4 regions of the Glutamicibacter sp. TV12E genome follow, and region 2 is predicted to be linked to each of the others. Evidence: riboswitches for the same ligand, from Rfam matches in the RefSeq annotation. Region 2 holds a riboswitch; each other region holds the start of a gene.

Region 1 (7,720 bases), 280 kb from region 2:
TTCGGTGCCTTCGCAGTGATGTTGGCGGCCCAGTCCTTGGACTGGGAGCCACTGCTCATCGGAATCAGCATGGGCGTTTCCGCAGTGCTCTTTGGCGTGGTTTACCACTTCACGCATTAGTCGCTGACGGTTCTGGATAAGGCTGTGGCCCCGGACGCTGGCAATTGCCAACGCTCCGAGGCCACCATATTTTTGCCTGCAATCGGCACTGCCTCTTACAGGTGCGTTGGAGCGAACATCTTGAGCAGGGTTTTGACCACGATGACATTCGGCCCTTGCCCGGCCAGCGCCTCCTTCAGCGCGTCGCCGATCTGCTCGACGGCCACCTCGCGGGCAGGAACGCCAAAGGATTGGGCCAGCGCCACAAAATCTGGCCGCGCCAGTTCGGTGGCCGTCGCCTTGCCAAAGGCGCCTTCCATATATTCGCGCAGGATGCCGTAGCCGCCGTCGTCAACGATCAGCCAGGTCACCGGAGCCTGATGCTGCTTGGCGGTAGCCAGCTCGGCGATCGAATACATCGATGAGCCATCGCCGCTCACCGCGAGCACTCGTTGGCCGGTGCCGATGGCCCCGCCAATGGCCGAGGGGAAGCCGAAGCCCAGGCCGCCGGCACCCTGTGCCGAGTGGAACTGGCCTTCCTTGGCGTCCCAGCAGCTCCAGCCCCAATAGGCCGCGATGGTCATATCCCAGAAGGTCTGCATCCGGGCCGGAACCGCTGCACGGATATCAGCCATGAACTTTCGCTCCTTGGCCAAATCCTGCCCGTCAAGACGAGCCTGGATCTTCTCGAGGGTCTGCGCCACCACCTGCACTGGGCTCTGGCCATGCCAGGAGGCCCGCGAGGCGAACCCGGCGGCGTGCAACTGACGATCGAGGAATTTCAAGGCTTCGCGGGCATCGGCGCGGATTCCCAGCGCCGGGGTATTGGATTCCAGCACTCGCGGCTCGGCATCGATCTGGATCATCTTGCCGCGCGGTTCCAGGGTGAAGTAATTGCTGGTCACTTCCCCCAGGGCCGAGCCGATGACCAGCAAGACGTCTGCATCTTCCATGATCTGCGTGGCATGGCGATCCTCAACCCACGACTGCAAGGACAATTCATGATTCCAGGGGAACGCTCCATTGCCGCCGGGGCTGGAGAGCACCGGCGCCTGCAGGGTTTCGGCCACCGCAAGCAATTCGGCCTGGCCACCGGCACGACGCACCCCACCACCGGCGATAATCGCCGGGCGGTCGGCGAGGGAAAGCCAGTTGACCGCTTCGCGGATCAATTCCTCGCGCGGCGGGTGCTCATAGGCTTCGGCCAAGGCATCCTGCACCGGCGGGACCATCACCTGGGCCAAGAGCACATCCTGCGGGACTTCCACCCAGACCGGGCCCATGGGCACGGTGATGGCGCGCGCCCAGGCGTCCTGGATGGCCGAGGGAATGCCCGAGGCATGGTGCACGGTCTGCTGGAATTTGGTGACGTTGGCCGCCGAGGCCTTCTGGTCATCGAGCTGGTGCAGCATGCCCTTGCGGCGTGCGCCCAGGCCGTCGAGCGGAATCTGGCTGGCGATGACGACCATGGGCACGCCGGTGGCGTAGGCTTCCTGCAGCCCGGCCAGCGAGGTCAGCGCTCCGGGACCGGTGGACAGGAAGAGCACGCCCACCTCTCCGGTGGCGCGGGAGTAGCCGTCGGCCGCGAAGGCGGAGTTGTTTTCCACGCGCGAGGAGACAAACTCCAAGGTGGAACGCGAGAGCGCGTCGAACAGCCCCAAGGCGTGCTGTCCGGGAATGCCGAACACGGTTTTGGCGCCCAGCGCGGTGAGGGTCTCAATGACCAGGTCGCCGCCGTTGCGTTGGGGCTGTTCGCTCATTACTTGTTCAGCCCCTGGTTAGCCCGGAAGTCGCTGATCAGGCTGATCAGGTCGTAGGTGACATGGCTGGCAGCCACGCCGGTCAGTTCCGCGTGGTCGTAGGCCGGAGCGACCTCGACGATGTCGGCGCCCACGATGTTCAGCCCGCGCAGGCCGCGCAGGATCTCGAGCAGTTCGCGGCTGGTGATGCCGCCGGCCTCGGGGGTGCCGGTGCCCGGGGCGTGGGCCGGATCCAGCACGTCGATGTCCACCGAGATGTACAGCGGGCGGTTGCCAATGCGATCGCGCAGCTTGTCGACGATCTCGCGCACGCCCTGGTAGTACACATCCGAGCTGGTTACGATGCCGAAGCCGAAGCGCTTGTCGTCTTCCAGGTCCTTCTTGCCGTACAGCGGGCCGCGGGTTCCCACGTGGCAAATGGCTTCGGTGTCCAGGATGCCCTCCTCCACCGCGCGGCGGAAGGGGGTGCCGTGGGTGTATTCGGCGCCGAAGTAGGTGTCCCAGGTGTCCAGGTGGGCGTCGAAGTGCAGCATGGCTACCGGTGCGCCGGCACGCTGGGAGGCGGCGCGCAGCAGCGGCAGGGCGATGGTGTGGTCGCCGCCGATGGTGACCAGGCTCGAACCGTCCGCGGTCAGCTCCAGTGCCTCGTCCTGGATGGTTTCAATGGCTTCGTTGATGTTGAACGGGTTCACCGCGAGGTCGCCGGCGTCCACCACCTGGCTCTGCGCGAACGGCGAGGTGTCGGTGGCAGGGTTGTACGGGCGGATCAGGCGCGAGGATTCGCGCACGTGGTTGGCGCCGAAGCGCGCCCCGGGCCGGTAGGAGACACCGGTGTCAAAAGGCACGCCGATGATCTTGATGTCCGCGTTCTGCACCTGGTCCAGGCGTGGCAGGCGGGCGTAGGTTCCAGCGCCGGCGTAGCGCGGAATCATTGCAGCATTGATCGGCCCCAGATTGCCGTTTTCCTCGATGCGGACTTCTTTCATGTTCTTGCCCTCCTGGCACTATCCAGCAACTACCATAGTTGCCTAATATGAAACTTCAGTTTCCTATTATGCTATTTTGTTGGCGCGGTCACGTCAAGGCTTAAACCATGGAACTGGGAGATGGGGCGTGCAAAATGGCGGAATGCCGCCGGCAGGGCATTCAGGGCAGGGTTCTGCACTGCGGCTATTGGCAAGCTGGCCCACCCGGGCAAGAGCAGCTTGAGTGTTGGCCCCGGGGCCCGGTGCAAGATAGGGAGCTAGACCACTGGACCAGCTGGCTGGCGCAGCGGCATGGTCGCCGGGACCCTAGGCGTCGCGGAAGTCCTTTTTGCTGGCATTGACCAGCGAACGATCGATTTCATGGATCGCCACGCAGAATCCGGCGGACAGGATCAGTGACTTGAGCATGAGCTCGGAGAGGTCATCGGCTACGTAGACCAGTTGCAGTGGCCCGACCAGGATCATGAGAATGATGGCCCAGAGGGCGTATAGCCACGAAACGCGCGCCTGCGCCATTTGCGGAAAGCGGGCCCGCCGCCGAATGGTCCGCAGGCCGAGCACCACAATCACCACCGCGATAATGACCGCTCCGATGAAAAAGAAATTGCGCTGCGTGCGGATCCACGTCAGGGTTGTGCCGGCAAGAAGGCCGACAAGCACCGAAGCCCACCAGCTGATGCAGCGAAGCTGATCCCGTGCGCCAGTATCCTCGCTAGTCCTCACGCCACTCCCATCGATCACCGCACTGTGTGCGCACACCGAGCACACCATTTTAGAATACGCGCTCCACAGCACCGCAACGAAAAGGAGCGCTTGAAGCTAGAGGATCAAGGTCCAGGTCACCAGGGCGGCCTCATCGGACTCGTTTTCCCAGCTGTGCGGCTCGCGCCCAGGAAAGCTCATGGTGTCCCCGGCCTGGAGCTCAACACGCTGCTCGGGCAGCACGAGGGTGAATTTTCCGGCGATCACATGGAGCACTTCCAACTCGCAGTCCACCGAATACAACTCGGCTTCGCCAGAGCCCTTGGGAGCGATTTCGGCTCGGATCATCTGCACGCGCTTCTCGCCGCGCGGCGTCACCAGCTGCTCGGTGATCCCCTCCCCGCCCAGCGACACCCGCGGCGCTTCTTCCAGCCGCACCAGCATGGTTTCGGGCACTTCAAATAGCGTGCCCACCTCGATGCCGAGCACCTCGCACAATTTCAGCAGCGTCGAGACCGAGGGGCTGGTGAGATCGCGCTCAACACGCGAGAGGAAGCCCTTGGTCAGCCCAGACAGCTCAGCGACCTGGTCGATGGTCATTCGCTGCCGCTGGCGCACCCCGCGCAACCGCGATCCGATATTGATCGCAGCACCGCTTGATTCCACGGGCAGGGTCTTCATGCTTTCGCTCCATCACTTCGCTTGTTGTGGCACGCCAGCAGCCAAACGGGCGTACCGAAAAGGCTCCGGCGGCAAGTTTACCAATAGTAAACAGAGCATAGCGCGAGTCCTGCAAATATGCCGTGTCCCGCACGTTCCGCGCTCCGGATCCCTGCACGCTGGCTAGACTCTGATCATGGATCACAGCAAGGAACTGCTCCACGAATATCTCTCCGACGCGCGCGAAGCAGTCATCTACAAGGCCCAGGGGCTGAGCGGCCTGCTGGCACGCAAGCCGCTGACGCCCACCGGAACGCACATCCTCGGCGTCGTCCACCACCTGGCCATCACCGAGTACGGGTATTTTGCCCAATGCCTCGGCCGTGCAGTGGATGACCCCTATATCCAAGAGCTTCTGGATGCCGATGATCCGCAGGCCGACTTCCTGCCGCCGGCCCGCTTCAGCGCCAGCGAAATTATCGAGTTATACCGGGAGTCAACTGCCTTCTCGGATGCTGGCATCAGGGCTTTGCCGCTCAGCGCACCGGTTGAAGTGCCCTGGTGGATCCGCCGCCGGCACACCACGCTGGAACATCTCATGGTGCACATGATCGCGGAAACCTCCCGGCACGCCGGCCACCTCGACATCGTGCGCGAACAGCTTGATGGCTTCACCGGCTTGCGCCCCGAAGCGCCCAACCTCCCGGACTATTCCGCAGCGCAATGGGCCCAGCAGTTCGACTCGATCAACCGCCTCGCCATGGGTGATGACCACCGGTAGCCAGGGGGCCAGGTCATATTACGGAACGGGTCTTCATCGCGGGGAGCGCAGGCGGTAGTATCGCAAGTGTTGCTTCACGAGACACGGCGCCAAGCTCCGACTGGCCGTGCACCAACCCCAGATTCATGGGTGGTTCGGATGAGGAAGCGGTCCGTTCACACAATGTGCTCGGGCAAGAACACAGCGAGAGCGCATCACATGGCCTATTCCGTCCTGCCCATCGTCGACCGCCGAACCGGCCAAGTGCAATTCAAGGTCCGAGGACTCTGGCATATTTGCTACGTCGGCGATCCAATTCTGCTGGAACAGCTCCTGGCCCGCTGCGCACGCCGCCCGGTCTTCGATCCGGAAACTTCCGAGCTGCTCCTGGGCGTTGCCGCCGCAGGGGAACTGCAGGGGCGCAACGTCGCTTTTAGCCTTGCCAAATTCCCAACGCTCCATCCCCTTACTAAAATCGGTAGCTGACCCGTTCACCGAGTTTCGCCAAGAAATTCGACCTGCCAAGAGAGCTGTTTTCGTGATGTCGAACCAGTCAGCAACCGAACCTACCCGTGCCCAAGTCCAGCGCTGGCGAAAGTACCTGGCCGATGAAGTCGCCGAAGGCGCCATCTACCGCACCCTGGCCCAGAAGAAATCAGGGCAGGAAAAGCAGATCCTGCTGGGACTTGCCGAAGCCGAAGCGCGGCATGAGGCGCACTGGCGGGCCAAGCTGGGAGAACACGCCAAGCCTGTCCGCCCATCATTGCGCCGCACGATCTTGCGCTTCTTGGCCCGCAATTTCGGCTCGGTCTTCGTGCTGGCCATGGCACAGCGTTCCGAGAGCAATTCGCCGTACCGCGACGACAAGGACGCGACCGCGCAAATGGCCGCCGACGAACAGGTGCATGAAGAAGTAGTCCGCGCGCTGGCCACCGCCGGCCGGGCTCAGCTCTCGGGCAACTTCCGCGCCGCAGTTTTTGGCGCGAATGACGGCTTGGTCTCCAACCTCGCCCTGATCATGGGCATCGGCGCCACCGGGGTATCCTCCACCTTCGTGCTCTTTTCCGGCATCGCCGGGCTCTTGGCCGGAGCGCTATCCATGGCGGCCGGCGAATTCGTCTCCGTGCGTTCCCAGCGCGAGCTTCTCACCGCGTCGCGGCCCACCCAGGTGACGCTGACGGCAGCACCCAACCTCGATTTGGCGTCCAACGAGCTGGTGCTGATCTACAAGGCCCGCGGCATGAGCGATGAAGATGCAGAACACCGCGCCGCAGAACGCATGGGGCTTTTCACCTGTGATTGCAACCCTGCCTTCTCGCTGAACCCCGAGGAACGCGCAGAGGAACTGGAAAGCGAACACGAAGAGCTCGGCTCGGCCACCGGCGCGGCAGCCACTTCCTTCTGCCTCTTCGCTTCCGGCGCCATCATCCCGATCCTGCCCTATATCTTCGGTCTTGGCGGCTTGGCGGCCGTGGCCATCTCCGTGATCCTGGTGGGTATCGCCTTGATGATCACCGGAGCCATCGTCGGCCTGCTCTCCGGAGCCTCGCCGCTCAAGCGCGGCCTGCGCCAGCTGGCCATCGGATGGGGCGCCGCAGCGGTCACCTACTGCCTGGGCCTGCTCTTCGACGTACAGGTCGCCTAGTCCCACACCTCTGGATCGGCCTCCCAGGCATCCAGCGTTGCCGTGGACCACGATCCGTACGTCGGGTTCGGCAGGATGATCCACTCGTCGCCGAACTTCCGCGAGTTCTGCTCCACCAGGCCCCGTTGCTGCTCCAACGGAGTACCGGCGAAATCCTCGTCGAAATCGTGCAGCGTGTCGCCCAGCTGCATCAGCACCTTGTGGCCGCTTTGCACTTCGGCCCGGCGCTCCTGCTTAGGCGGACCCAGAAGCAAGACCTGCTCCTTGCTGGCCTGTGGCAACCCCAGCTGTTTTAGGCTGTCCAGCGTAGCATCCAGATTCTCGGCTCCACGGTCTGAAATGTAGAAGATATCCACGCCCAGCTGGTCTGCGCGGTCCAAGAATTCCTTAGCGCCGTTGATCAGCGAGGGATGCCCCTCCGTTTCCCAGGAGCCCCAGGTATCCCAAGTGGTGTAGTCATGGCATTGCTCCATGTCCCGGGCCAGCAGCGCGGTATTGTCGATGACTGTTTCATCAAGGTCGGTGATTATGGCCAGATCCTGCCCCTTCGGCGCGGACTTGCCCTTGCCGCTGTTGCTCTTGGCACGGGCTTCCTTGACCTTCTGCTCAAGATTCACTGTGGCCATCGCATAGGTCTGTCCCTGCAGCGCCTGGGCTTCTGCGGATTGCTGCTGCCATCGAAGCGCCATTGCATACTGGCTGACAGCGCACGTGCCAGAGGTCTCGGCGGCGGCAGGAGCCTGTGCAGCAGCCGCTGCATAACCTCCGCCCGAGCCGACGGCCAAGGCCGCGGCAATAGCAATAATTTTCCTCATTCTGGCCCCTTTGCGTCCATCCAAGAGCCTGCTGCAAGATTAGGCAGCGGCCGTGCAAGTCAGGCTAGCAAGAAAAGTGACCCAAGTCACCACTGATATATCTGTATTTCATATGTTGAACATCAGACTGAAAGGAGGATCGGTACTACTTCGCCGGGAACCTGCTCCGCCGCCGCAGGGGTTGCACGGCGCCAAGGAATGCAACCGCTTCTTCCGCGCTATCCACCAGTGCGATCTTTTCCTCCATGACCTTTTGGGCTGCCAGGGCTTGGAGCAGCGGCCATGCAGGAAGT
Region 2 (7,720 bases):
TTCCATGGAGGACAGGTCGTAGTTGTCCAGGATATTCAGCGATTCGCCAATGGTGGTGCCACCGCTGGAGGAGGGAGCCATGCCGAGGATGTCCAGCCCGCGATAGTCCACCGTCGTTGGCTTCTGCTCGGCCACCTCATAGTTGGCGAGGTCCTCGGTGCTGACAAAACCGGCAGGGACCGGCAGCTTGGTGTCCTCGACCTTGGGCGGAGCCTGGACCGTCTGGGAGATTTCGGAGGCAAGATCACCGTGGTAGAACGCCTTTGGGCCTTCCTTGGCCAGCAGGCGATAGGTATCGGCCAGCTCGGGGTTCTTGAAGATGGTCCCCACTTGCGGCGCATCGCCACCGGGGAGGAAAAGTTTGCTGGTGGAGCCGAAGGCTTTGAAGCGTTCCTTGTTGTCCAGGGTCTGTTCCCGGAAGGTCTGATCAACAACAAAACCGCGTGAAGCCACCTGGGTTGCCGGATGCAGTACCTGCTTCAGGCTTTGCGACCCCCAATTGTCCAGGGCGCGTTGCCAGGTCGCTACGGTCCCCGGAACGCCAACGGCAGCACCGCTGGTGACCAGCTCCGGAGTGAAGTTGTAGGGCTCGCCGGTATTCGGGTCGATAAATGCGTCCTGAGGGGTAGCGGCTGGGGCAGTTTCGCGTCCGTCGATGGTGCTGACCTTGCCGGAGGTCGCGTCGTAGTACAAGAAGTAGCCGCCACCGCCGACACCGGCGCTGTAGGGTTCGGTCACGCCCAGCGCCGCTGCTGTCGCGACCGCGGCGTCTACCGCGTTGCCTCCCTTGCGCAGTACCTCGATGCCTGCCGCTGATGCTTCCGGGTCTACCGACGAGACCGCGCCACTGGTGCCGGTGGCCGTGGGATTCTTGTCGGTGTGCCGCGGATCGGCGTTCGCCGGAATCGCGCTGAATGCGCCAAGGCCCAGGGAGAGAATCGCGGCGCCAGCCAGGGCGCGCAAAGTTGATCGTTGCATACTCTGATCTCCTGAAAAGGTGGGGATGAAGTATGCGTCAATTTACGGGAAGGACTCGATTCGCAAGCGCTGTGACACGCGCCATTTTGTATCGCATGCTCTATTTCCGCGCTGGTCGAAGGATTATTTTGCGCTAAGCCGTTAAAGGCCGGAGGCAACCAGCGGACTGTAAATCATCCTGGCTGGTCGCCTCCAACGGTGAAAAACCAGCCTGCCTTAGCGGGCCAGGGCATCCTTGATCGCTTTGCCAAGGGACGTAGGCGCGTGGCCAATGAGCCGTGCCAAGTCCCCGGAATGCACTTCCAAGGCGCCTTCGCGGATGCGCAGGTCCGTATCCACCAGAATGTCAGCGAACACCGCGGGAACACCTGATTCGGTGTAGATCTCCACCAGTTTTTCAGGGTCCATATCCTGGTAGGCGACATCTTGTCCCGCGGCAGCTCCGACAGCCCCGGCGAGCTGGCTGAGGGTGAAAGGCTTGTCCCCGCCCAACTCGTAGATCTTCCCGGCTTCCCCAGCTTCCGAGAGCAATACCGCAGCAGCCGCCTCGGCATAGTCCGCGCGCGCGGCAGCGCTGATCTTGCCCTCGCCCGCGGCGCCGAGCACGACTTTGCTGTTGAGGTAGCCCAGAAGCTGATCGGTGTAATTTTCCGTGTACCAGCCGTTGCGCAGGAGGACGTAGCCGATGCCGGAACCAGCCAACAGGTGTTCGGTGGCAATATGTTCCTGCGCCAACTTCATGTTGCCGGTGAGGGCATTGGCAATGGAGGTGTAGGCGATGAGCTTGACGTTGACGCGTTGCGCAGCGGTGATGACATTTTCATGTTGGGTTGCCCGCTGGCCCACTTCGCTGCTCGAAATCAGCAGCAGCTTGTCGACGCCCTCCAGCGCGGCGACCAGGCTGGCCGCCACGTTGTAATCGGCGACGCGCGTCTGAAGACCTTTGCCGGCCAGAGGTTCCAGCTTCTCTTCCGAACGGCCGATGGCAACCAACTGGGAGGGAGCGGTTCCGCGCTGCAGCAATGCGTCGATGACCAGTTGGCCCAGCTGTCCAGTGGCACCGGTAATGGCGATCTTCATGATGTCCTCTCGTAGGTATGCACTCCAGTACAACCACGGTGCCCAGCACAGAATTCCCGCACCATGATCGCAGGCGCATCGATGGCCAAGGGTGCAAATTCTTCAAGCGCTTCCGTCTTAAAGGGAGCAAGTGACGAAATATTTCGTATTGCTACGCGGATTATTGCGTGATTCCTTTCCGAGTCCGCCCGAACTGTGACTTCATGACGCTGATTGACGTAACGTTTGCCGGCTTGCATCCATGGAGGACAGACTTGAATTGTTCGGGCGGTACAACCGAACACACACCATCCAGAGCGACTGAGAGATCTGGCTCAACGACGTCGCAGCAACCACCCGTAAGGGAGCGGTGCTACAGCCAGGACCGATGGAGTACTTTCACTTCGCGACGGAAAAATCTGTCTCCAGCAGATGGTTTCTTGTGAAGTACGCTCCGCATAACCAAGCATCAAGGGAGCGATGATGATTCGTCTTGAGAACGTAACAACTACCTTCGGCAAAGGCCGCGACCAGTTCACGGCCGTCAAGGATGTCTCGCTGGATATTCAAGCCGGAAGCATTCACGGCATTATCGGTTTTTCCGGTGCGGGCAAATCCACGCTGTTGCGCAATATCAATTTGCTCCAGCGCCCGACCTCGGGCCAGGTCTTTGTTGACGGCGTAGAACTGACCGGACTGAGCGAAGGCGAATTGCGCAAGCAGCGCCATGAGATCGGGATGATTTTCCAGCACTTTAACCTGCTGAACAATCGCACCGCGCAACAGAACGTTGAACTGAACCTGAAGTTCGCCGGTGTGCCCAAGAAACAACGCCGCGAACGTGCCCTGGAGGCACTGTCCATCGTGGACCTCGCCGATAAGGCGTCCGCCTATCCTGGACAGCTCTCGGGTGGGCAGAAGCAGCGCATCTCCATCGCTCGCGCGCTGGTCACCGAGCCCAAGGTCTTGTTGTGCGATGAACCCACCAGCGCCGTGGATCCGCGAACCACTACCTCGGTGCTCCAGTACCTCAGCGACATTAACGCCAGCCTTGGCATCACCACCGTCATCGTCACCCACGAAATGAATGTCATTAAGGCCATCGCTGACAAGGTCTCGGTGATGGAAGACGCCGCGGTCGTGGAAGAATTCGCGCTGAGCTCGCTGCAAGAACCAAGCTTTGAACCAAAGACGCCTATCGGCCGCTACCTGATCAGCGATGAAATCACGTTGAATCGCCAGCCCAAGCAGGCCCAAGACCTTGCCGCCAACGTAGCCCGCGTATAGAGAACCTGGATTACCAATGAATTTCACTTCAGTAGTGCTAGCCACGAGCAACGGCAGCGCAGCAGCATTCAGCCTTGACCGCATTGTGGAACTGGCCCCGGAAATCTGGGTGGCCATGGCACAGACTTTTGCGATGCTGCTGGTTGCGATCCCGATCGCCATTCTTTTGGGAACCCCGCTGGGCATCTGGCTCTACTCGATGTCTCCCAACGGCTTGCGCCCGCGTCCGCGAGTGCACAAGATTGTTGACGGGCTGGTGAATACGATCCGCTCCTTCCCATTCCTCATCTTGCTGATCGCCATTATTCCGTTCACCCGATTTGTTGTGGGAACGACCATTGGCACCGCCGCGGTTATCGTGCCGCTGACCATCAACGCGATCCCATATTTTGCCCGCTTTGTGGAGCAGAACATCAGCCAGCTGGGCAACGGAGTGGTCGAAGCCGCGCAGGCCATGGGAGCCACGCGCGGACAGATCATCCGTGAAGTGCTGCTGGTCGAAGCCAAGCCGGCGCTGCTGTCTTCCATCACCATCATGACGGTCAGCTTCATCTCGTACTCGGCCATGGCCGGCCTCGTTGGTGGCGGCGGCATCGGCGACTTCGCCATCCGCTACGGCTACTACCGCTATGAAACCGGAGTCATGCTGCTGGCCATCGTCTTGATGATCCTGCTGGTCCATGCAGTCCAATTTTTCGGAACCCGGCTATCGCGCGCCGCCGACAAGCGCTGAACACTGAAGCACTCAACTCGCATTTCATCAAAGGACAACACCATGGCTTTATCCCGCCGCATCTTTTTGACTTTCGCCGCCGGCTCGGCCGCAATCCTCGCACTGACTTCTTGCGGCCTGGTAGGCGGCCCAGAGGCCGGCTCGGGGGACAAGACCATTAAAGTCATTGTCACCGAATCGGCTCCATCCCAGGAACCAACCAAAATCGCCCAGAAGCTGCTGGCTGAAAAGGGCTGGACCCTGGAAGCCACCTATGTCACCGACATCGTTCAGCCAAACCACGTGGTGTCCAACGGCGAATACGATGCCAACTTCTTCCAGCACGGGGCCTACCTTGAACAGTTCAAGAAGGACCAGAGTGTTGACGTGGATCCGGCCTTCTACATGTACAGCTCGCCGGCCGGCGTGTACTCGAAGAAATATGATGACATCAAGGATCTGCCCAACGGCTCGACCATCGCACTTCCTGTGGATACCGCCAACAACGGCCGCGCGTTGGCGCTGCTGGACAGGGCCGGGCTCTTGAAGGTCACCGAGGGCAAGAGCGTGATCCACCTGTCGCAGAACGACATTCTGGAGAACCCCAAGAACTTCAAATTTGTCGAAGTGGATCAGCAGTCGCTGTCCAAGACGCTCCCAGACGTGGATGCAGGATTCCTCTTCGCCCGCCTCGGCGCGGAAATCGGGCTCACCCCGAAGGATGCGCTGCTCTTTGAAAAGGAAGAAGAAGCGCTTCCATACATCAACATCATCGCCGCGAAACCAGGCTTCATGGATACCGAAAAGGGCAAGGCCCTGGAAGAGGCCTACCATTCCGACGAGGTGCGCGAATGGTATGCGAGCTATCTTGACGGTGCGCTGGGCACCCCATGGGATCGCGATCTGGAAGCAGACTTCGCGACCTGGAACAAGTAGGCCATTGGCCCCATGACGCGGCTTCTCCGTGTCGTGGGGCCGCCACTTTTCCGACCTAGTACTCAAATTATCGACGTCCTGCAGGGAGAACCAATGACGATTGTCGCCACGGCAGCTGCCGAAAGCCGATATCAGGAGATTCTCGACCGCTTCAGCGCGGTCTTCACCCGAATCGCCGAAGGCAGCCGCGAGCGGGAACAAAGGCGCATCCTGCCCTTTGAGCAGGTGCAGTGGCTCAAAGACGCCGGATTTACCACGCTGCGCGTGCCAGAGAGCCATGGCGGATCACCGATTAGCCATGAGCATCTGTTCCGTTTGCTGATCGAGCTGGCCGCAGCGGACTCCAACGTGGCGCACCTATTGCGCAGCCACTTCTCCTTCGTTGAAACCATCTCCCTGCAGCCAGCAGAATTCCAGGACCGCTGGTTCCCCAAGGTGCTTCAAGGGCAGATCTTCGGCAATGCCGCTACCGAACGCGGTGGCAATGCCCTGGGCACCACGAATACCAAACTGGTGAAGAAGGCTGGCGACTGGGTTCTGCATGGCGAAAAGTACTACACCACGGGGTCGATTTTTGCCGACTGGATCGTGGTCATGGCAACAACCGAAGGGGTCGAGGGCCGCCAGTACGCCATCGTTGAACGGAATGCCGAAGGCGTTGAAATACTTGATGACTGGGATGGCTTTGGCCAGCCGCTGACCGGCACCGGTACCGCCATTTTCTCTGAAGTTCTTGTCGCGCCGGAGAACATTATCCAGCGCAAGGTGGCGTCCACCCTGGAACCAGCCTTCTTCCAGCTGTGCCTGCTTTCGGTACTGGTGGGCATCGGCAAGGCTGCCCGGAATGAAGCAGCCAGCATCGTATCCACCAGAACCCGCACCTTTAATACCGGCTCCGGTGCGTTGTTCAAGGATGATCCTCAGATTCAGGAACTTGTGGGACGACTGGCGGCCAACGTATTTGCCGCAGAATCCATTGTCACCATGGCTGCCCGGGAACTGGACGCAGCCGTCGACCAGCAGCTGGGGCTTGACCCGGACGCAGCCTATCTGCGTGCTGAGCTGGCCGTGCAGCAGGCCCACGTGGCAACGCCCAAGCTGATCTTGGATGCTACCAGCGAGCTCTTTGATGTCACCGGGGCATCATCAGTATCGACTTCCAAGTCGCTGGATCGTTTCTGGCGCAATGCACGTACCGTAGCTACCCACAATCCGGTGGCCTTCAAGGCACGCTCGGTGGGCGACTACTTCATCAATGGCACGGTGCCGACCGGATTGAACTCCATCGGCGAAGCTAAGGCAGGCAAATAATCATGGCAACTTTCCAAGAACGTCCGCGCTTGCTGCTCTCAGCATTCCTGATGAACACCTCGAGCCACATTCTTGGTGGAATGTGGCGCCACCCCGAAGCGCAGCAGCACCGCTTTAATGAGCTGGGCTTGTGGGTGGACCTGGCGAAAAAGCTGGAGGACGCAAAATTCGATGCGTTGTTCTTCGCTGATGTGGTGGGTCTTTATGGGGACCACGAAGGTGGATGGGCCTCCCACGTGCGCAAGGGGCTGCAAGTTCCTAGCCACGACCCGCTGGTGCTGCTGTCGGCACTGGCAGCTGGGACGAAGGACATCGGCTTGGCGATGACCAGCTCGGTCATCCAGAGCCACCCCTTCCAGTTCGCACGCCAGATTTCCACCCTGGACCATCTGTCGCAGGGACGTGTTGCGTGGAATATCGTGACAAGTGTTCTGGAAAATGCCCACCGCAATTTCGGCGGCCAAGACCTGGTGGCACACGATGACCGCTACGGTTGGGCCGAAGAGTACGTTGAAGCCGCCTACAAGCTGTGGGAGGGCTCGTGGGAAGACGATGCACTGCTGGCCGATAAGGAATCCGGCCTTTACGCTGATCCGAGCAAGGTCAACAAGATCAACCACCGCGGCGACTTCTACTCCATCGACGGACCGCATCTGGCATTGCCCAGTGCCCAGCGCACCCCATTCCTCTTCCAGGCTGGATCATCAGCCCGAGGTTCCCAATTCGCTGCGACGCATGCCGAGGCAACCTTCCTCTTCGCCCCGCATGCAGAGTATGTGGCCAAGAAGAATGCGCAACTGATCGAGAATCTCGCTGCAGCTGGCCGCCAGCGCGAAGATATCAAGGTTTTCGCCGGGCTGTCCTTTGTCGTGGGATCCACCGAAGCCGAAGCCAAGGCACTGGAAGCCGAATACGACGAGTACCTGGACCTGGAGGCAATCGTTGCCCACATCGGTGGGGGCCTCGGCGTGGACCTTGGCGGTTTGGACCTGGATACGCCGTTGGGACAGATCCACACCGAGGGCGCCCAGGGAGTGCTCGAAGCAGTCAAGGCCTCGGTGCCTGGCGGCAACCCGACCTTGAAGGACCTGGCCCACTACCGTGCGAAGGCCCAGCAAATTGTTGGCACCCCGGAGAGCATCGTGGATGAACTTGAACGTTGGCAGGACGCGGGAATTGATGGACTGAACATCATGAACCATGTGCTGCCTGGCTCCTACGACAATTTCATTGAAGGTGTCATTCCCGAATTGCGCCGCCGTGGCCTGGCACAAAGCGCATACGACCAGGGAAGCCTGCGTCAAAAGGTCTTTGGCCGCGGTGACTACCTGCCTGGAAATCATCCTGCCGCCAAGCTCCGCGGCGCTTTTTCGGAGTTGAGCGCAGCCAATACCGAGGCTGCGGTGCAGCTGCAGAACTAAAGATGCGGTTCGGCAG
Region 3 (7,720 bases), 630 kb from region 2:
GGCCGCCGCGTAGTCCTGAATATTTTCCCATCGGTAGATACCGGCGTATGCGCTGCCAGCGTTCGCCGCTTCAACGAACTGGCTGCCGGCCTGGAGAACACCACCGTTGTGTGCGTATCCGCTGACCTGCCATTCGCGCTGGGCCGCTTCTGCGGTGCTGAGGACATCGAGAACGTCACCGCCGCTTCGGTCTTCCGTTCGGACTTCGGTTCGGACTACGGCGTCACCCAGATCGACGGCCCACTGGCTGGCCTGCTGGCCCGTTCGGTGATCGTCCTGGATGAGACCGGAAAGGTGACCTACACCCAGGTCGTTCCGGAAATCACCACCGAGCCAGACTACGATGCAGCTATCGCAGCCCTGAGCTAATCGCTTTTTGCATCACTGGTGATGCTTGCCAAGGCCCATCCGAGCATTGAGCTTGGATGGGCCTTTGCCGTCCCCGGGGAGGGGTGCCAACGATCGGGCATCAGTTCCCGGCAGCCTGCGCGGCGTTCAAGATCCGCGGCCCGATCTTGCGCATGAGCTTGTCGATTCTGGGATTGTCGGTGCGCGACAGGGTATCGGAGAGCCGCTCTAGGCTCATCAGCCCAAGCCAGATCTTTGCCCGATGGGCTTCATCAGGGCTCGGCGCAATCAAATCCACCATCTCCAACCCGTGCCACAGGCTCAGGTACGCGGTGTTCAGCGCCGGATCCCAGGCGGCGGCCAGATCCCAGTCCAGGATGCCGATCAGCTCTTCATCCACCCAGTGCATATTGTGTCCGGCCAGATCTCCGTGGACCAGCCCCGGGGGCACCTGGGCCAGCGAATCAAGCTGGGCCCAAAGGGTTGCGGCTGCGCCACGCAGCTGATCGGGCAAGGCATCAAAACACTGCCGTTGGCGCTCTTCGATCCACGGGCCGCGGAAGGCAAATGGCGAAGCCAGATGCTCGCGCAGCGGTTCGAGATCGACCTGCGCCAGGTCGCGAACCAGCTTGCCCAAGATTTTGGGGTCGCCGTAGTGCGGTTCATGGGCGCTGCCCGGGATGAAGGACATGGCTACCGAGCTCAGCCCATCCACCATCAAGATCTGCGAGGTCGCCACCGGGACCTGGTAGTCCAGCTGATCGGCCACAAGCCCAAGCAGCTTGATGGAGCGCGGCATCTGCTCGGTGGCTTCTTCGGTGCGGGCCATGCGGATCACCGACTGCCCGTTGGCGATCACCACCTTGTGGAACTGCCCGCCCTCGTTGACTCCGGCATTTTCCCAGGACAGCTCTGGACATAGCTGGCGGGCAATGGACAGTTCTTCCATGGTGGCAGGACGGGACACTGATGCTCCTTTAATTCGCTGTCTTCAGGCTACCAAAGCTCGCACACAGCCTGATCAGCCTATGATCGAGAACGTGAATGCCAAGATCCTGAAATTCGAGGTCGCTCTGGTGCTCGCCCTGTCCTTGGGGCAAAGCGCGGCCTATTCGATCCTGAGTTTTGCCGACAAGGCCACCAGGGCCCCGCTGCGCGAACAGACGACTTCGCTGAACAACACGTTGAGCACCCGCGAATTTTTCGACTTCTCCTATCAGCTGCTGGACATTGTCTTTGCGCTGGTTCCGGTGGTGCTGGCCCTGTATCTGATGAAGCGCAGCCTAGGCGCCGGCGCGAGGGAGATCGGCTTTGACCTGCGCGCGCCGGGCAAGGATGCCCTGTTCGGCGCCGGGCTGTTTTTGGCCATGGGGCTTGGCACCCTGGGCGTCTACGCCGCAGGCCGGGCGCTGGGCATCACCACAGCGATTTCCGCGGCCAACCTGGGGGACTACTGGTGGAGCCTGCCGGTGCTGCTGCTCTCCGCGGTGCGCCATGCGGTGCTAGAAGAAGTGCTGATGCTCGGCTTCCTGTTCAGCTATGCCAGGAAATTGCAGCTGGGGTTGTGGACCACCATCATTGCCTCGGCGGTGATCCGCGGCAGCTACCACCTGTACCAGGGCGCGGGGCCGATGATCGGTAATATGCTCATGGGAGTGGTCTTCGGCTGGGCCTACCACAAGTATGGGCGGGTGATGCCGCTGGTGATCGCGCACTTCCTGCTCGACGCCATCGGCTTTGTCGGATATGCCCTGATCGGGCCGGCGATCGGGATCGGAAGCTAGCGCGGCTAGACTGCAGGAATGAAGATTTCTCAGCTGGCTGCGCAGCAGATTCCCCAAGCCGTTGCGCTCTGGGAGGCCACCGGGCTGACCCGGCCGTGGAACGACCCCTGCGCCGACGCCCGGCGCGCCCTGGAAACCCCGGCTTCAACAGTGCTGGCCATGATCGAGGATGAAGAAGTCATCGCCACCGTGATGGTTGGCCATGATGGGCACCGCGGCTGGCTCTATTATCTGGCCGTGGACCCGCGGCGGCAGGGCACCGGACTGGGCGCCAAGATGGTCCAGGCCGCGAGCGAGTGGCTCGCCCAGCGCGGCGTGCCCAAGGTGCAGCTGATGGTGCGCAATGAAAATACCGCGGTGCGCGGCTTTTATGAGCGGCTGGGATTTGAAGACCAGCACGTCGTGGTCCTGGGCCGGCGACTGGATGCAGGCGCATAAAAAGAGGCAGACGGGGACGCCATTGTCCCCGCCTGCCAGCAGCTTGCTGCGAACCGGCTACAACACTACCGGTCCGTTCTGCGTTTCAAAGGTCACCGACAAGATGCCCGGGGTGCCATTGGGCGCCTGGTAGTCCATGGTCACCGCGCCGAGGTGCACGTTCTGGGGCTGGCCCAGCCATTCCAGGACCCGATCGCGCGACCCGGCGATCGAGATCCCGCTGATCTCCCCGGTCGGCTCCAGGGCCTTGGAAGGATGCAGGTCCTTGGCTTCCTCGTCCCACGAGATCAGGTAGGGGCACTGCGGGTCGGCGATCAGGCCCTTGATGCCGATCTGCTGCCAGGTCAGCTCGCGGCCATCGGGGAATTTGCGGTTGCCCGGAACCGACTTGCGACCCAGGCGGTCTTCGGCGCTGGATAGATCGTCCACCGAAACGCACCAGCCCATCCAGCCGCCGCCGAGTTCCGAACGGGCCCGCACCGCCTGGCCGAAGGGGGCCTTGTCGCTGGCCGGGTGATTCAGCACCTCGACCACTTCGAGGTACTGGCCATGCTTGAGCGGGAAGATGACATTGCGTGTCCCGAACCTGGGATGCACGCCTCCCTTGACGAATTCCAGGCCGAGCGACTCGGAGATTCTTTGCGCGGTTGGCAGCAGCCCATCCGGGCCACAGGCATAACTAACGTGATCTAGCCTCATCATGTGCCCATCATGACAACATGTGACCGCAGTCTCTACTTAGGAGACCCTAAGGTTTTTGGCGGAATCGAATTCCATGCGGCAAAAGCGCCATGGATGTGAAATATGACCGATTGCGACCATTTTGAGGTGCCCGCATTGCAAAAATATTCGGTTTTCGGGCACACTGGAAACAGGTCATGAGTCCCAGTAACAAGCCCCGGCTTACTGGGCGGCAACCCTCCAACCGCGGTGGGGTGCCCCGGGTGAAGACCTGGCCCCCAGATGCACAAGGCAGCTGGGGACAAGCGCGGGTAACCCTGGAAGGCTTCTTGGCGAGGTCTTTCCTCTCGGTGTCTTCTCAGTGGTCTACCCCCAAAGTCGCATGAACTATTTTGGAGGAAACCATGAGCAGCAATTGGTCATTTGAAACCCGTCAGATCCACTCCGGGCAGACCCCGGATCCCGCCACCGGCGCGCGGGCCTTGCCGATCTTCCAGACCACTTCCTTTGTCTTCCCGACCGCGCAGAGCGCTGCCGCGCGCTTCGCGCTGCAGGAACTGGAACCGATCTACACCCGCATCGGCAACCCGACCACCGACGCGGTGGAAACCCGGATCGCCGATCTGGAGGGCGGCGTGGGTGCCCTGCTGCTCTCCTCGGGCCAGGCCGCCACCACCTTCGCGATCCTGAACCTGGCCGAAGCCGGCGACCACCTGGTGGCCAGCCCCAGCCTCTATGGCGGAACCCAGAACCTGCTCAAGCACACGCTCAAGCGCCTGGGCATCGAGGTCACCTTCGTGGCCGACCCGGATAACCTGCAGGACTGGCGCGACGCGGTCCGCCCGAACACCAAGGCCTTCTTCGGCGAAACCATTTCCAACCCGCGCCAGGACGTGCTGGACATCGAGGAAGTCGCCAAGATCGCCCACGAAAATGGCGTGCCGCTGCTGGTGGACAACACCCTGGCCACCCCGTACCTGATCCGCCCGATCGAATTCGGCGCCGACATCGTCATCCACTCGGCCACCAAGTTCCTGGGCGGGCACGGCAATGCGATCGCCGGGGTGATCGTGGACTCGGGCAACTTCGACTTCGCCCAGGACCCGCAGCGCTTCCCGGGCTTCAACACCCCGGACGAGTCCTACAACGGCCTGGTGTTCGCCCGCGATCTGGGCGTGAACGGCATTCTCGGCGCCAATCTGGCCTACATCCTCAAGGCGCGCGTGCAGCTGCTGCGCGACCTGGGCGCCTCGGTCTCCCCATTCAATGCCTTCCTGATCGCCCAGGGGCTGGAAACCCTGTCCCTGCGCATCCAGCGCCATGGCGAAAATGCGCGCGAGGCCGCCAGCTGGCTCGAAGCCCGCGCCGAGGTGCAGAAGGTCGCCTATGCCGGCCTGGCCTCCTCGCCATGGTTCGAGCGCGCCAAGAAGTACAGCGATCACGGCGCCGGCTCGATCATCGCCTTCGAACTGGCAGGCGGCGCGGCGGCCGGCCAGGCGTTTGTGGACGCGCTTGAGCTGCACTCCCACGTGGCCAACATCGGCGATGTCCGCTCGCTGGCCATCCACCCGGCCTCCACCACCCATGCGCAGCTTTCCGAAGCCGACCAGATCGCTGCCGGAGTGAGCCCGGGACTGGTCCGCATCAGCGTGGGCCTGGAAAATATCAAGGACATCCTGGCCGACTTGGAACTGGGCTTCAACGCTGTTGCCGCCTTGGGCGACTTGGCCGGGTCGAACAAGGAATTGCAGGAAACCCTCTAGGCATGGCATCCATTGCAACCACCGAAGCACCACAGCTCGCCGAGGGCCGGGACGGCATGATGCGCCGCAGGGCCGTCGGCGGGCACCACTTCGAATTCGGCGGCTACCTGCCACAGGTAGAGCTGGCCTACGAAAGCTGGGGAACCCTCGACGCCGACGGCTCCAACGCCGTGCTGGTGATGCATGCGCTGACCGGCGACGCCCACGTCGCCCAGGGCGATTCGCGCAGCGCCGGCTGGTGGGACGGGTTTGTCGGCCCCGGGGCCACCATCGATACCAGCAAGTACTTCGTTCTCGCCGTGAACATGATCGGCGGCTGCAATGGTTCCACCGGCCCGTCGTCGCCCGACGAGCATGGCGTGCCCTATGGATCGCGCTTCCCCTTTGTCACCATCAAGGACGCGGTGCGCCTCGAAGCGCGCCTCGCGCAGCAGCTGGGCATCACGTCCTGGCATGCGGTGATTGGCGGGTCGATGGGCGGGGCGCGAGCTCTGGAATACGCCGTCGAGTTCCCCGAACAGGTCAAGAACCTGGTGGTAATGGCTTCGTGCGCCCAAGCTACCGCGGAACAAATCGCCTTTGCCCAGGTGCAGACCCAGTCCATCCGACTGGATCCGAACTTCAATGGCGGCGATTACTACTCCAGCGGTGCGCGGCCGGATGAAGGCCTGGGCCTGGCCAGGCGCCTGGCGCACATCACCTATCGTTCCGAGGCCGAGCTCCAGGCCCGCTTTGGCCGGGCCGCGCAGCCCGGCGAGCAGCCTGCTGGCCAGTTTGACGGCCCGCGCGGCCGCTACCAGGTGGAAAGCTATCTGGATCACCAAGCGGCCAAGCTGGTGAATCGTTTTGACGCCAACAGCTACCTGCTGCTCACCGAGGCGCTGATGAGCCATGACGTGGCTCGTGGCTACGAATCGCTGGGTGCCGCACTGGCTCGGCTTGAGAAGGTCAACGTGGTGGTGGCTGCCGTGAGCTCGGACCGCCTGTACTTCCCGGAGCAATCCGAACAGCTGGCCGCCTCCCTGGCCGCTCCCACGCCGGTGCACTACATCGATTCGCCGATCGGCCACGACGGCTTCCTCACCGATGCAAGCCAGCTCGATGGCGTTTTGCGAGGCCTGGTATTCAGCCGCTAGATCGGCGCCGCGAAGGGACAGCCCCACCAGTTTTCGGTGGACGCTGTCCCTTCGCGCTGTGCTGCTGCGCTACTGCGCGCTGTCGCCGGCGCCCAGGGAATCGTTGGGTTTTGGCGCGGTGAACGGCACCGCGGAGGGGCGCTTCGGGGTGATTCCGTCGCCCGAGGACTGATGGCGCAACCGGCGCAAGACCCACGGAGCCAAGTGCTCGCGTGCCCACTGCAGGTCTTCGATCCGCGCCTCCCGCCAGCTTCGAACATCCGCCACGGGTGCCACCTCGGTGTCGATCGAGTGGGGCACGTTCAGGGAATCCAGCGCCATGGCCGCAATCCGCTGGTGGCCCAAGGGGGAGAAGTGCAGGCGATCCGGTGCCCACATCTGCGACTGGTGCAGTTCGCGCAAGGCCCACATGTCGGCCACAATCGCGTCGTAGCGCGCGGCCACGGTGCGAATATTCTCATTGTAGATCGCCACCTTGCCGCGAATGCTGCCCAGCACCGGTGTATCGCGAATATCCGGACCGGTGACGATCAGCAGCGTCGCACCCGTCGCGCTCAGCTCGGCCACCGCTCCGTCGAGAATATCGGCAATCTTGTCCGGATCCCCGCCCGGGCGCAGCACGTCATTGCCGCCTGCGCACAGTGAAATAAGATCTGGCTTCAAATCAATGGCCGGCGCAACCTGCTCCGAGACGATCTGCCCGATCAACCGGCCGCGGATCGCCAGATTTGCGTAGGAAAAATCCGGAACCGTGCTGCTCAGCTCCTGCGCCAGACGGTCGGCCCAGCCCAAATGCCGGCCGGGATTTGATGGATCGGGGTCACCGATTCCCTCGGTGAAAGAGTCGCCCAAAGCGACGAAGCGACGCCATGGATGAAGTGTCTCTGTTGAGGAATCGGGAGTTTCAAGGTCTAGATCTTTAGGCACAATCTACATTGTTACCCCATGGTAACTGTCCGTCAATCAGCCTCCGGGATGATCTACTTCACCCTTCGCGCCAGTCCCTAAGTAGATCCTGGCGAGCCTGCGCGTATTCGTCGGCCGTGATCACGCCACGGGACCGGAGACCGGAGAGCTCCTCCAATTTAGCTTCCAAGGACTGCTTGGGTGCCAACAGGTTGGATTGGGCCAATTTTAGTCTTCAGGTCGGATTCGAAAGTAATCGGATCCATTCCAGCGCTTTTGATCTTGCGGTAATTTCTCGTCTGAACGTAGACGATGAATATCACCGCGGCGACGAAGACCACCACAAACAAGCCCAGGAGGATCGGCATTACTGAGAAGGTCGTATCAATAAAATTGGATCCGGTGGAAAATTCATCCTCGATATATCCAAAATTGATATCATCATGAGGAATCGACTCATCGAAGTTGTTGAGGGTCTCACTATTTTTCATTGCACCTTCATTCGTAGATAACCAACACTCTGCTGAGGAAAAGTCATCGGCGTGACTAATTGCATCTTATTGCTAGCCAAACATGAAAACCTGCTTCGAACACTCGATGGCTGAAAGATTTACCATTTCGCAATCACACACTACTAGGCACTGGAAACCTACCGACTGGCTAG
Region 4 (7,720 bases), 410 kb from region 2:
CCGGCGAGGAACACTGCGCCGAGCAGCAGGCAAGCGTCTCGGATGTGCTTCATCGAGCGGCTAAGCGTGCGCCGGCTGGTGGCGCGTCGGGCGATACGTCAGTTCCTGGATCCGGCCGTCCAAAAGCTTTGAATCGACAAGTTCCAGGTCATAGTCGTCGACCCCGCCGAGTACCGGAGCAGAGCCGCTATGCCCGGTCAGCACCGGGAAGATGCTCACCTGGATGAAGTCCACTAGACCTGCCGCCAGCAGCGAATGGTTCATGGCCAGGGAACCGTGAGAGCGCAGCGGCACATCTGAGGTTTTCTTGAGTTGGGCTACGACTTCCAAGGCATCAGCGCGCTCCAGCGTGGCATTAGGCCAAGACAGCGGCTCTTCCAAGGTGGTGGAGATGACAGTGGCGGGCTTGTCGTGCAAAGCCACGCCCCACGCGTCTTCAACCTCGGGATTCATCTCGATTTCTGCCCAGAAGAGACTAAATAAGCGGAAGGTGTTTGCTCCGAAAACCATGCGGCATTCGGGAGTGTAGAGCCCGAGGCGATGGGCCAACAGCTCTGGCCCCTGTTTTCCCCAGTAGCCACCCCAATCGCTGCCTGCACTGCCGAAGCCATCAAGGCTGCTGAACACGTCAAAGGTATAGGTGGCACTCATGGCAAGCCTCCGAAGCTGATCCGCTAGGTGCCACCTAGGATACGCTCAGGCGCCGGGCATATCTACGTTTTGGGTGCGCAATTGTCCGCGCGAGAGTTCCTTTCCGCTGGCCTCATCGGTGATGACGACTTCCCACAACTGCTGGGTCTTGCCTTGGAACAGCGCCTTGGCCTCAACCTGCACGCGCGCACCGGTGGAGGGACGCAGGAAGTCGGTGGCATTGTGCACGCCCACAGCAAATTGATTGCGCTCTGAGACCGCGTAGCTGGCGCCAACGCTGCCGGCGCTTTCAATCATGGAGGCATAGACACCTCCATGAACGACGCCCCACGGGGTGTGGTGCTCTTCATTGAGGTCGGCATGGCCTCGCACGGAAGTGGCGGTGATGTCATCAAAGACCAGGCCAATGCTGTCAGTGAAGCGGCTGGTCTTGTCGGGGATTCGCTGTTCTGGGGAACTCACGGGTGGCTCCAAAAGTGTTGGGGCGCGATGCGCCTGTTCGAGCGGTGGGGATTGCAGTTCAATTATTCGCACTTTACCTGTTGAAGTGCGCGGCAATCCTTCCGGGATGATCCCTGGTGGCGGATCTTCACATTCGGTGTGCGCCATGGCGAACCTTGGCGCCGATTTTCCTGGAAGCGCAGATGCCGGAAAATATTTAGCCCTGCCATAAGTTAATGCGTTACGACGAAGATCACACCCTCGCGGCCCACTGAAGTGCCACTGTGGGCCGAATTGGTGAATAAAGGACTGTTTTGTGACCTTAAAACTGAGCCACTGTCGAATATTTTGTTGAATATTGCGATTTGAGAAGTGAATTGTTTGACGGTGCTTCGTCATGGGCCATATTGTTTTAAGCAGAATCAAGAGCATCAGCTAAAAGCCCTGGCTTGCTGATCGGCAACCCTCTCAACGGTAGTGGGGTGCTCCAGGTGAGGATTCGGTTTTGCGCCAAATGGTGTCAGAACAAGTACCGCGCACGGCGTGAAACCTCAGTGGCAACCGGATTCGGATCAACTCGAACCGCTGTTCCCGCTGGGTCTGACGCGGTGGGCAAGAACCGAAGGAATCGAGCCATGTCATTGAATCGTGAACTTGACCCGCTAACCCTACGCAAGGTTTTCGCTCAACATCCCTCAGGCGTGGCCGCTCTGTGCGCAGAAGTGGACGGCGTAAAAACCGGCATTGTTGCATCCTCATTCACTGTGGGGGTTTCGCTGGAGCCCGCATTGGTGATGTTCGCAGTCCAGAAGACCTCCAACACTTGGCCGAAACTGCGCGAGGCCAGCTACATTGGTGTTTCGGTACTCAGCGATCTTAATGGAGGGGTCTGCACGCAGATCGCTTCGAAGAAGGGCGATCGGTTCCTCGGCGTGGACACCGTGGTTTCTGAGCAGGGCGCTCTGTTTATTGAAGAGTCCACCCTCTGGCTGGAAACGTCGATTTACAATGAAGTCGAAGCTGGTGACCACTGGGTTGTGCTTTTGGAGGTGCATGGGCATCACACATCACAGCACTCGCCGCAGATCTTCCATGATTCCCGATTTCATTCAATCCCAGTTCCTGAGCTCGTCTAGATCTTCTGAGTGGTAGTTTCCCGAAGGCTCGGCGCGGATTTCCTGATGGTGATCTGCACCGGGCCTTGTCGGGTTTCGGGACGCGTTGAACGCCAGGCAAATAGTTATCCACGGTGTGTATGGCGGCCGCTTCGCGAAAATGTGGACTATTGGCCATAATCTGCCGAGTTGGCCGTTATAAGAGACGGTGACTAAGCCTTTTGCGATTCTATGAATATCCACATGGTTATCCACATGACTGTGGGCAAGATGTGCAGAACTGTGTGAAAACCGCGATAATCCCTGTATTGCGGGCGTTTTTGGGTGTTGATAACTACTGTGAACATATCGCTACCTTCAATAAAACATTTCCCTGTCCACAGATGTGAAAACAGAAAACACCTAGTCAATCACTATTACTGTTGGGTACTTGACAATAATCCACAGGGTTCTCCCCAGACAGTGAACAGGCTAGTCCACAGCTGATGGTATGTTATGCACAGGACCTGTGGATAATGGAGTTTACGTGGGTAGACATCGGCCCTACTGTTGGCTTTGGGGCAGAAATATCCACAGACGTAATCCATTGAACAGTTGGCATCAACTAGCAGGTTGGAACGTTGCCATCTGGCAAGGAAGATTTTTCTCCCTGGGGTCAATAGGGGATGGAAGTGTCTGCAATGAGTGCTGAGCCGGTCTACGAAGGACGAGAATCCGACGCAGGGCGCAAGCCGCCACAGGATGTCGAAGCCGAGATGTCCGTGCTCGGTGGCATGATGCTATCCAAGGACGCCATCGCCGACGTCGTTGAGGCGCTGCGAGGAACCGACTTCTACCGTCCGGCTCACGAATCCATCTACGAAGCCATTATCGATTTGTACGGCCGAGGTGAACCTGCCGATGCTGTGACCGTGGCCGACTTGCTGACCAAGCGCGGCGAAATTTCCCGTGTGGGTGGCGCTGCCTACCTTCACAACCTCATTCAGCAGGTGCCCACCGCCGCTAACGCCGGCTACTATGCAGAAATCGTGCGCGAGCGCGCCGTCTTGCGCCGCCTGGTGGACGCCGGAACCCGCATCGTCCAGATGGGCTACTCGCCCGATGGAGAAGTCGATGCCATCGTCAATGAAGCGCAAGCCGAGGTCTACAAGGTTGCGGAAAACCGCAGCAGCGAAGACTACGTACGCCTCTCGGACATCATCGAAGGCACCGTAGACGAAATCGAAAACGCCGCGAACGCCGGCGACGGCATCACCGGCGTGCCCACCGGGTTCTACGAATTCGACGAGCTGACCCAGGGCCTGAAGGGCGGCCAGATGATCATCATCGCGGCCCGTCCTGCAGTGGGTAAGTCGACTTTCGCACTGGACTTCGCCCGGTCCGCCGCCATCAAGAACAACATGGCCACCGTCTTCTTCTCCCTGGAAATGGGCCGCAATGAAATTGCGATGCGCCTGCTTTCGGCAGAAGCCTCCATCCAGCTCCAGGACCTGCGCAAGGGTTCGGTGGAAGATGCACAATGGACGAAGATTGCCACCACCATGGGCCGGTTGAATGAAGCGCCGCTGTTCATCGACGATTCGCCGAATATGTCCATGATGGAAATCCGCGCCAAGTGCCGCCGCCTGAAGCAGCGCAACGAGCTGCGCATGATCATCCTCGACTACCTGCAGCTGATGAGTTCGGGCAAGCGCGTGGAATCACGCCAGCAGGAAGTTTCCGAATTCTCGCGTAACCTCAAGTTGCTGGCCAAGGAACTCGATGTTCCGTTGATCGCGCTGTCGCAGCTGAACCGTGGATCCGAACAGCGAACCGATAAGCGGCCTATGGTTTCGGACCTTCGTGAATCCGGTTCCATTGAGCAGGACGCCGATATGGTGATCTTGCTGCACCGTGATGATGTGTATGACAAGGAAAACCGTCCAGGCGAGGCCGACGTGATCATCGCCAAGCACCGTGCCGGTCCTACCAAAACCATCACCGTGGCATTCCAAGGCCACTACTCGCGCTTCAGCAATATGTCCTCTGAGGGTTAATCCCAGTCAGAACCAACATGGCAGCTACTAAGCCAGCGACTTGCTGGCTATAGTGGGTGCCATGTTCGCTTCTTTGCAGGCCTTGCTTTGGGGCACGGTAGCCGGCTCGGCGCTGTTGCTGGGATCTGGCGCTGCCTGGTGGCTGAAAATTCCGAAGGTCTGGGTTTGCGCGATCATGGCCTTAGGCGCAGGAGTGCTGGTCAGTGCACTGAGCTTTGAGCTTGTACTCGAGGCCTTCGAAACTGGCGGGCTTCTGGCAACGGCGGCCGGTGTGCTGGTGGGAGCCGCGCTGTATTTCTCGGCCAATAGGGTACTGGCCTGGCGCACCGCAAGGCGTCAAAAAGCCTCGGGCAGCGCTCAGGGCGGCGAACCTGCGGGCACCGCTTTGGCAGTGGGAGCCTTGATCGACGGCATTCCCGAATCCGTGGCACTGGGTCTGAGCGTTGTGGCTAGCTCGAGCATCAACCCCGCCATGCTCATTGCCATTTTCATTTCCAACATTCCCGAAGGGTTGGCCAGCACGGCTCAAATGAAGAGCGCCGGCCGCAAAGGTTCGTCTATTGCCCTTCTGTGGGGTTCCATCGCGATTTCTTGTGGGCTGGCTGCCTTTGTCGGGGCACTGGCCATGCAATCCATGCCTGAAGAAGCCTTGGCCTTCGCCACGGCAGTTGCCGCAGGCGGAATCCTGACCATGATTGCCGACTCGATGATTCCCGAAGCCTATTCTGTTGAACATGATTACACCGGGCTGCTGGTCACCGGTGGCTTCCTGTCGGCATTCGCCCTGCATGTTCTGGGCGGCTAGCAGAAAACTGGCATGATTAGGGCATGCCCCTAAGACGTAGTAGCCACAACCCTGCGCCAGCTACAGAAACCATTTACGCACCGCAATTCTTGGCCACCACCATGGGCATGTTTGTTCTGGTGTTCCTTGTTGCCTTTGAATCCATGGCCGTCACCACCGTGATGCCGATGGTCAGCGAACTGCTCAACGGCGAACGCTATTTTGCGCTGGCCTTTGCCGCCCCGATTGCCAGTGGCATGCTCGGCATGGTTGCCGCCGGTGAAGTCACCGACCGCTGGGGACCAAAGCATCCCCTGTTTATTAGCGTCGCGATTTTCTGCGTGGGCTTGCTGATCTGCGGTTCTGCAGCGAATATGCCCATGCTTATCGGCGGGCGCATCTTGCAAGGCGTCGGAGGCGGTGCCATCACCGTGGCAATCTACGTGCTCATTGCCCGTGCCTATCCAGGCCAGCTGCATTCAAAAATCTTTGCGCTCTTTGCCACCGCGTGGGTGCTGCCAGCGATGGTTGGCCCATGGCTGGCCGGCCTGATGGCGGTGCACCTCGGCTGGCGCTGGGTCTTTTCCGGCGTGGCCGTCTTGGTGATCGTCGCCTTCTGCGCAATGGTTCCGGTGCTCAAATCCCTGGATTCCGAACGCAACCAGGAACTCGGTCCGGTATCGGTGAAGCGCCTGGCGCTTGCCGGGCTGACGGGGCTTGCCGTGATCTCCATGAATCTGCTGGGCAATTCGAACAGCCGCTGGTCGCTGGCCGGATTAGCGCTGGCGCTGGTGGTTGCATTGGTGGCGATTCGCCCGCTGCTACCGCGTGGGACGTTCCTGGCGCGCCGCGGACTGCCTGCCACCATCACCACCAGGATCTTCATTACCGGCGCCTTCTTCGGTGTGGAGGTTTATCTGCCCTATCTGCTTCGCGAGGACTACCAGCTCGCTCCGGACCGGGCCGGTTTGATCCTGACAGCCTCGGCCCTGTGCTGGTCGATGGGTTCATGGCTCCAGGGAAGGCTGGGGGAGAAGGTCGCTTCCTCAACCTGCATCACCGTGGGCGCAGTGGCCGGGAGCGTGGCCATAGCCACCGCATTGGCCACCGCGCTCTTCCACCCGCCGGTGCTCGTACTGGTGTGCGGCTGGGCGGTCGGGGGCTTTGGCATGGGGATGATTTTCCCCCGCCAAAACGTCAACATGCTGGCACTGTCCACCAAGGAAGAACAGGGCTTCAACTCCTCGGCGATGTCCGTGGCGGACTCGCTGGGCAATGCCGGGGCCACAGCCATCGGCGGCGTCATCTTTGCGCTGGCCGCTGCCGGCACGGGCTTCGTTGCGGTCTTCAGCTTCAGCCTGGTTCTGGTCCTGGTTCTGATCGCCATTTCGCCACGCACCAAGGGTTCCCCGGGCCTGGCAGCGCGCTAGCCGCGCGGCAAGATCTCCAAGTGCGCCCTGATTGGCTTCACTAGATGCTGGTCGTACTCGCTGTGCTTGGCCACATAGCCCTTGACATAGGGGCAGACCGCCACGATTTTCGCTCCGCTGGCGATGGTGTTCTGCAGCGCGAATTTCACCAGGACGCTGGCTAGTCCCTGTCCGGCGTAGTCCTCATCCACGGTGGTGTGGAAGAAGATCCGCTCGGTTCCTTCGGCTCCATCAAAGTCCCGGTAGTGTGCCGCGCCGATGATCTTGCCGTTATCGTCAAGGGCGAAGCGCTGGCGCTCGGGAAGGAAGACTGGCTGGATCTCACTCATGTTTGGTGTCCTTTTGGTCAGGAGGGGTTCACGCGCGGACGCAGGCGAACGGTGGGAAGTGCTGGGGCGGGCAGGGCCGCCGGGGTGCCGGGCGGGAACGGGCCGAAGCGATCCTCCGACGCGTCTCCTGGTTCTGCTCCGATCTCGGCTTGCCACTGCGCGCGGAAGGCGAGGACTTCCTCGTGGGTGCGGCCCACAAAGTTCCACCACATTAAGATGTCTTCCTTCAATGGTTCTCCGCCGATGAGCAAGGCCAGCACCGGTTCGTCACCGGAAGCCAGGCGCAGGGTGGTGGAACCAGCGCGCACGAACCCGAGATCGCGTGGGGCCAGCTGGTGCCCGTTGAGCTGCAGCGCGCCCGAATCCAGGAGGATTCCGTGCTCATGATGCTCCGGGACCAGGATCTCAATCTGGGTGTTCGGTTCCAGGCGCAGTTCAGCGCCGCCCAACTCCGAGTGGGTCACGATCGGAGAGGCGGAGCGCTGCCCGGAGATTTCGTAGCTGCCCATGAAAACTGACATGGACCAGCCTGGCCCAGAGAGCGATTCTGGCCGATAATTTTCAAAGGTGTGCTCCATGTCCCGGGCGTGCTCGGGCAAAGCAGTCCACAGCTGGGCTCCGTGCAGAATGGTGGTGCCATCGGTGAGGATTTCGGAGTGGCTAATGCCGTGCCCAGCGGTCATGAGGTTGACCTCGCCTGGGCGCACGGTGGCTTTGAAGCCTGCCGAATCCATGTGGTTGATTTCTCCGGTGAATAGCCAGGAGACCGTTTGCAGCCCGGTGTGGGGGTGGCGTGGAACGTTCATGCCGCCGGTGGCTTTGACGTCGTCGGGACCGTAGTGGTCCAGGAAGCACCAGGCGCCGATGAGGCTGCGCTGCTTTTGTGGCAGGGTGCGGAATACTGTCATGGCCCGGGGCCCGCCCAACGGAACCT

What was found. A riboswitch is a leader RNA that binds a small molecule or an ion and turns the genes downstream of it on or off. The one in region 2 is predicted to bind S-adenosylmethionine.
Region 1: another riboswitch for S-adenosylmethionine. It lies ahead of ACT7DV_RS02735 (hypothetical protein); the one in region 2 lies ahead of ACT7DV_RS04060 (methionine ABC transporter ATP-binding protein).
Region 3: another riboswitch for S-adenosylmethionine. It lies ahead of ACT7DV_RS01195 (bifunctional o-acetylhomoserine/o-acetylserine sulfhydrylase); the one in region 2 lies ahead of ACT7DV_RS04060 (methionine ABC transporter ATP-binding protein).
Region 4: another riboswitch for S-adenosylmethionine. It lies ahead of ACT7DV_RS06065 (flavin reductase family protein); the one in region 2 lies ahead of ACT7DV_RS04060 (methionine ABC transporter ATP-binding protein).

The regions. Positions count from the first base shown of each region.
Region 1 is NZ_JBQVVF010000001.1:605,506-613,225, forward strand. It holds gene ACT7DV_RS02705 (hypothetical protein) at 1-120, shown strand, start outside; gene ACT7DV_RS02710 (thiamine pyrophosphate-binding protein) at 216-1,859, opposite strand; gene speB (agmatinase) at 1,859-2,845, opposite strand; gene ACT7DV_RS02720 (hypothetical protein) at 3,152-3,568, opposite strand; gene ACT7DV_RS02725 (helix-turn-helix domain-containing protein) at 3,665-4,228, opposite strand; gene ACT7DV_RS02730 (DinB family protein) at 4,404-4,988, shown strand; SAM riboswitch class IV at 5,061-5,173, shown strand; gene ACT7DV_RS02735 (hypothetical protein) at 5,187-5,453, shown strand; gene ACT7DV_RS02740 (VIT1/CCC1 transporter family protein) at 5,509-6,612, shown strand; gene ACT7DV_RS02745 (5'-nucleotidase, lipoprotein e(P4) family) at 6,609-7,427, opposite strand; gene ACT7DV_RS02750 (LOG family protein) at 7,573-7,720, opposite strand, start outside.
Region 2 is NZ_JBQVVF010000001.1:886,190-893,909, reverse strand. It holds gene ggt (gamma-glutamyltransferase) at 1-978, opposite strand, end outside; gene ACT7DV_RS04065 (SDR family oxidoreductase) at 1,195-2,058, opposite strand; SAM riboswitch class I at 2,343-2,432, shown strand; gene ACT7DV_RS04060 (methionine ABC transporter ATP-binding protein) at 2,518-3,324, shown strand; gene ACT7DV_RS04055 (methionine ABC transporter permease) at 3,341-4,057, shown strand; gene ACT7DV_RS04050 (MetQ/NlpA family ABC transporter substrate-binding protein) at 4,100-4,972, shown strand; gene ACT7DV_RS04045 (acyl-CoA dehydrogenase family protein) at 5,066-6,283, shown strand; gene ACT7DV_RS04040 (NtaA/DmoA family FMN-dependent monooxygenase) at 6,286-7,704, shown strand.
Region 3 is NZ_JBQVVF010000001.1:252,723-260,442, reverse strand. It holds gene tpx (thiol peroxidase) at 1-369, shown strand, start outside; gene ACT7DV_RS01215 (phosphotransferase family protein) at 470-1,315, opposite strand; gene ACT7DV_RS01210 (CPBP family intramembrane glutamic endopeptidase) at 1,377-2,132, shown strand; gene ACT7DV_RS01205 (GNAT family acetyltransferase) at 2,151-2,570, shown strand; gene ACT7DV_RS01200 (VOC family protein) at 2,628-3,272, opposite strand; SAM riboswitch class IV at 3,445-3,565, shown strand; gene ACT7DV_RS01195 (bifunctional o-acetylhomoserine/o-acetylserine sulfhydrylase) at 3,656-5,014, shown strand; gene metX (homoserine O-acetyltransferase MetX) at 5,017-6,150, shown strand; gene ACT7DV_RS01185 (SGNH/GDSL hydrolase family protein) at 6,220-7,077, opposite strand; gene ACT7DV_RS01180 (SHOCT domain-containing protein) at 7,136-7,234, opposite strand; gene ACT7DV_RS01175 (hypothetical protein) at 7,236-7,547, opposite strand.
Region 4 is NZ_JBQVVF010000001.1:1,296,401-1,304,120, forward strand. It holds gene ACT7DV_RS06050 (PQQ-dependent sugar dehydrogenase) at 1-53, opposite strand, end outside; gene ACT7DV_RS06055 (dihydrofolate reductase family protein) at 61-651, opposite strand; gene ACT7DV_RS06060 (PaaI family thioesterase) at 697-1,113, opposite strand; SAM riboswitch class IV at 1,513-1,630, shown strand; gene ACT7DV_RS06065 (flavin reductase family protein) at 1,728-2,228, shown strand; gene dnaB (replicative DNA helicase) at 2,888-4,243, shown strand; gene ACT7DV_RS06075 (ZIP family metal transporter) at 4,305-5,048, shown strand; gene ACT7DV_RS06080 (MFS transporter) at 5,072-6,457, shown strand; gene ACT7DV_RS06085 (GNAT family N-acetyltransferase) at 6,454-6,786, opposite strand; gene ACT7DV_RS06090 (pirin family protein) at 6,804-7,720, opposite strand, start outside.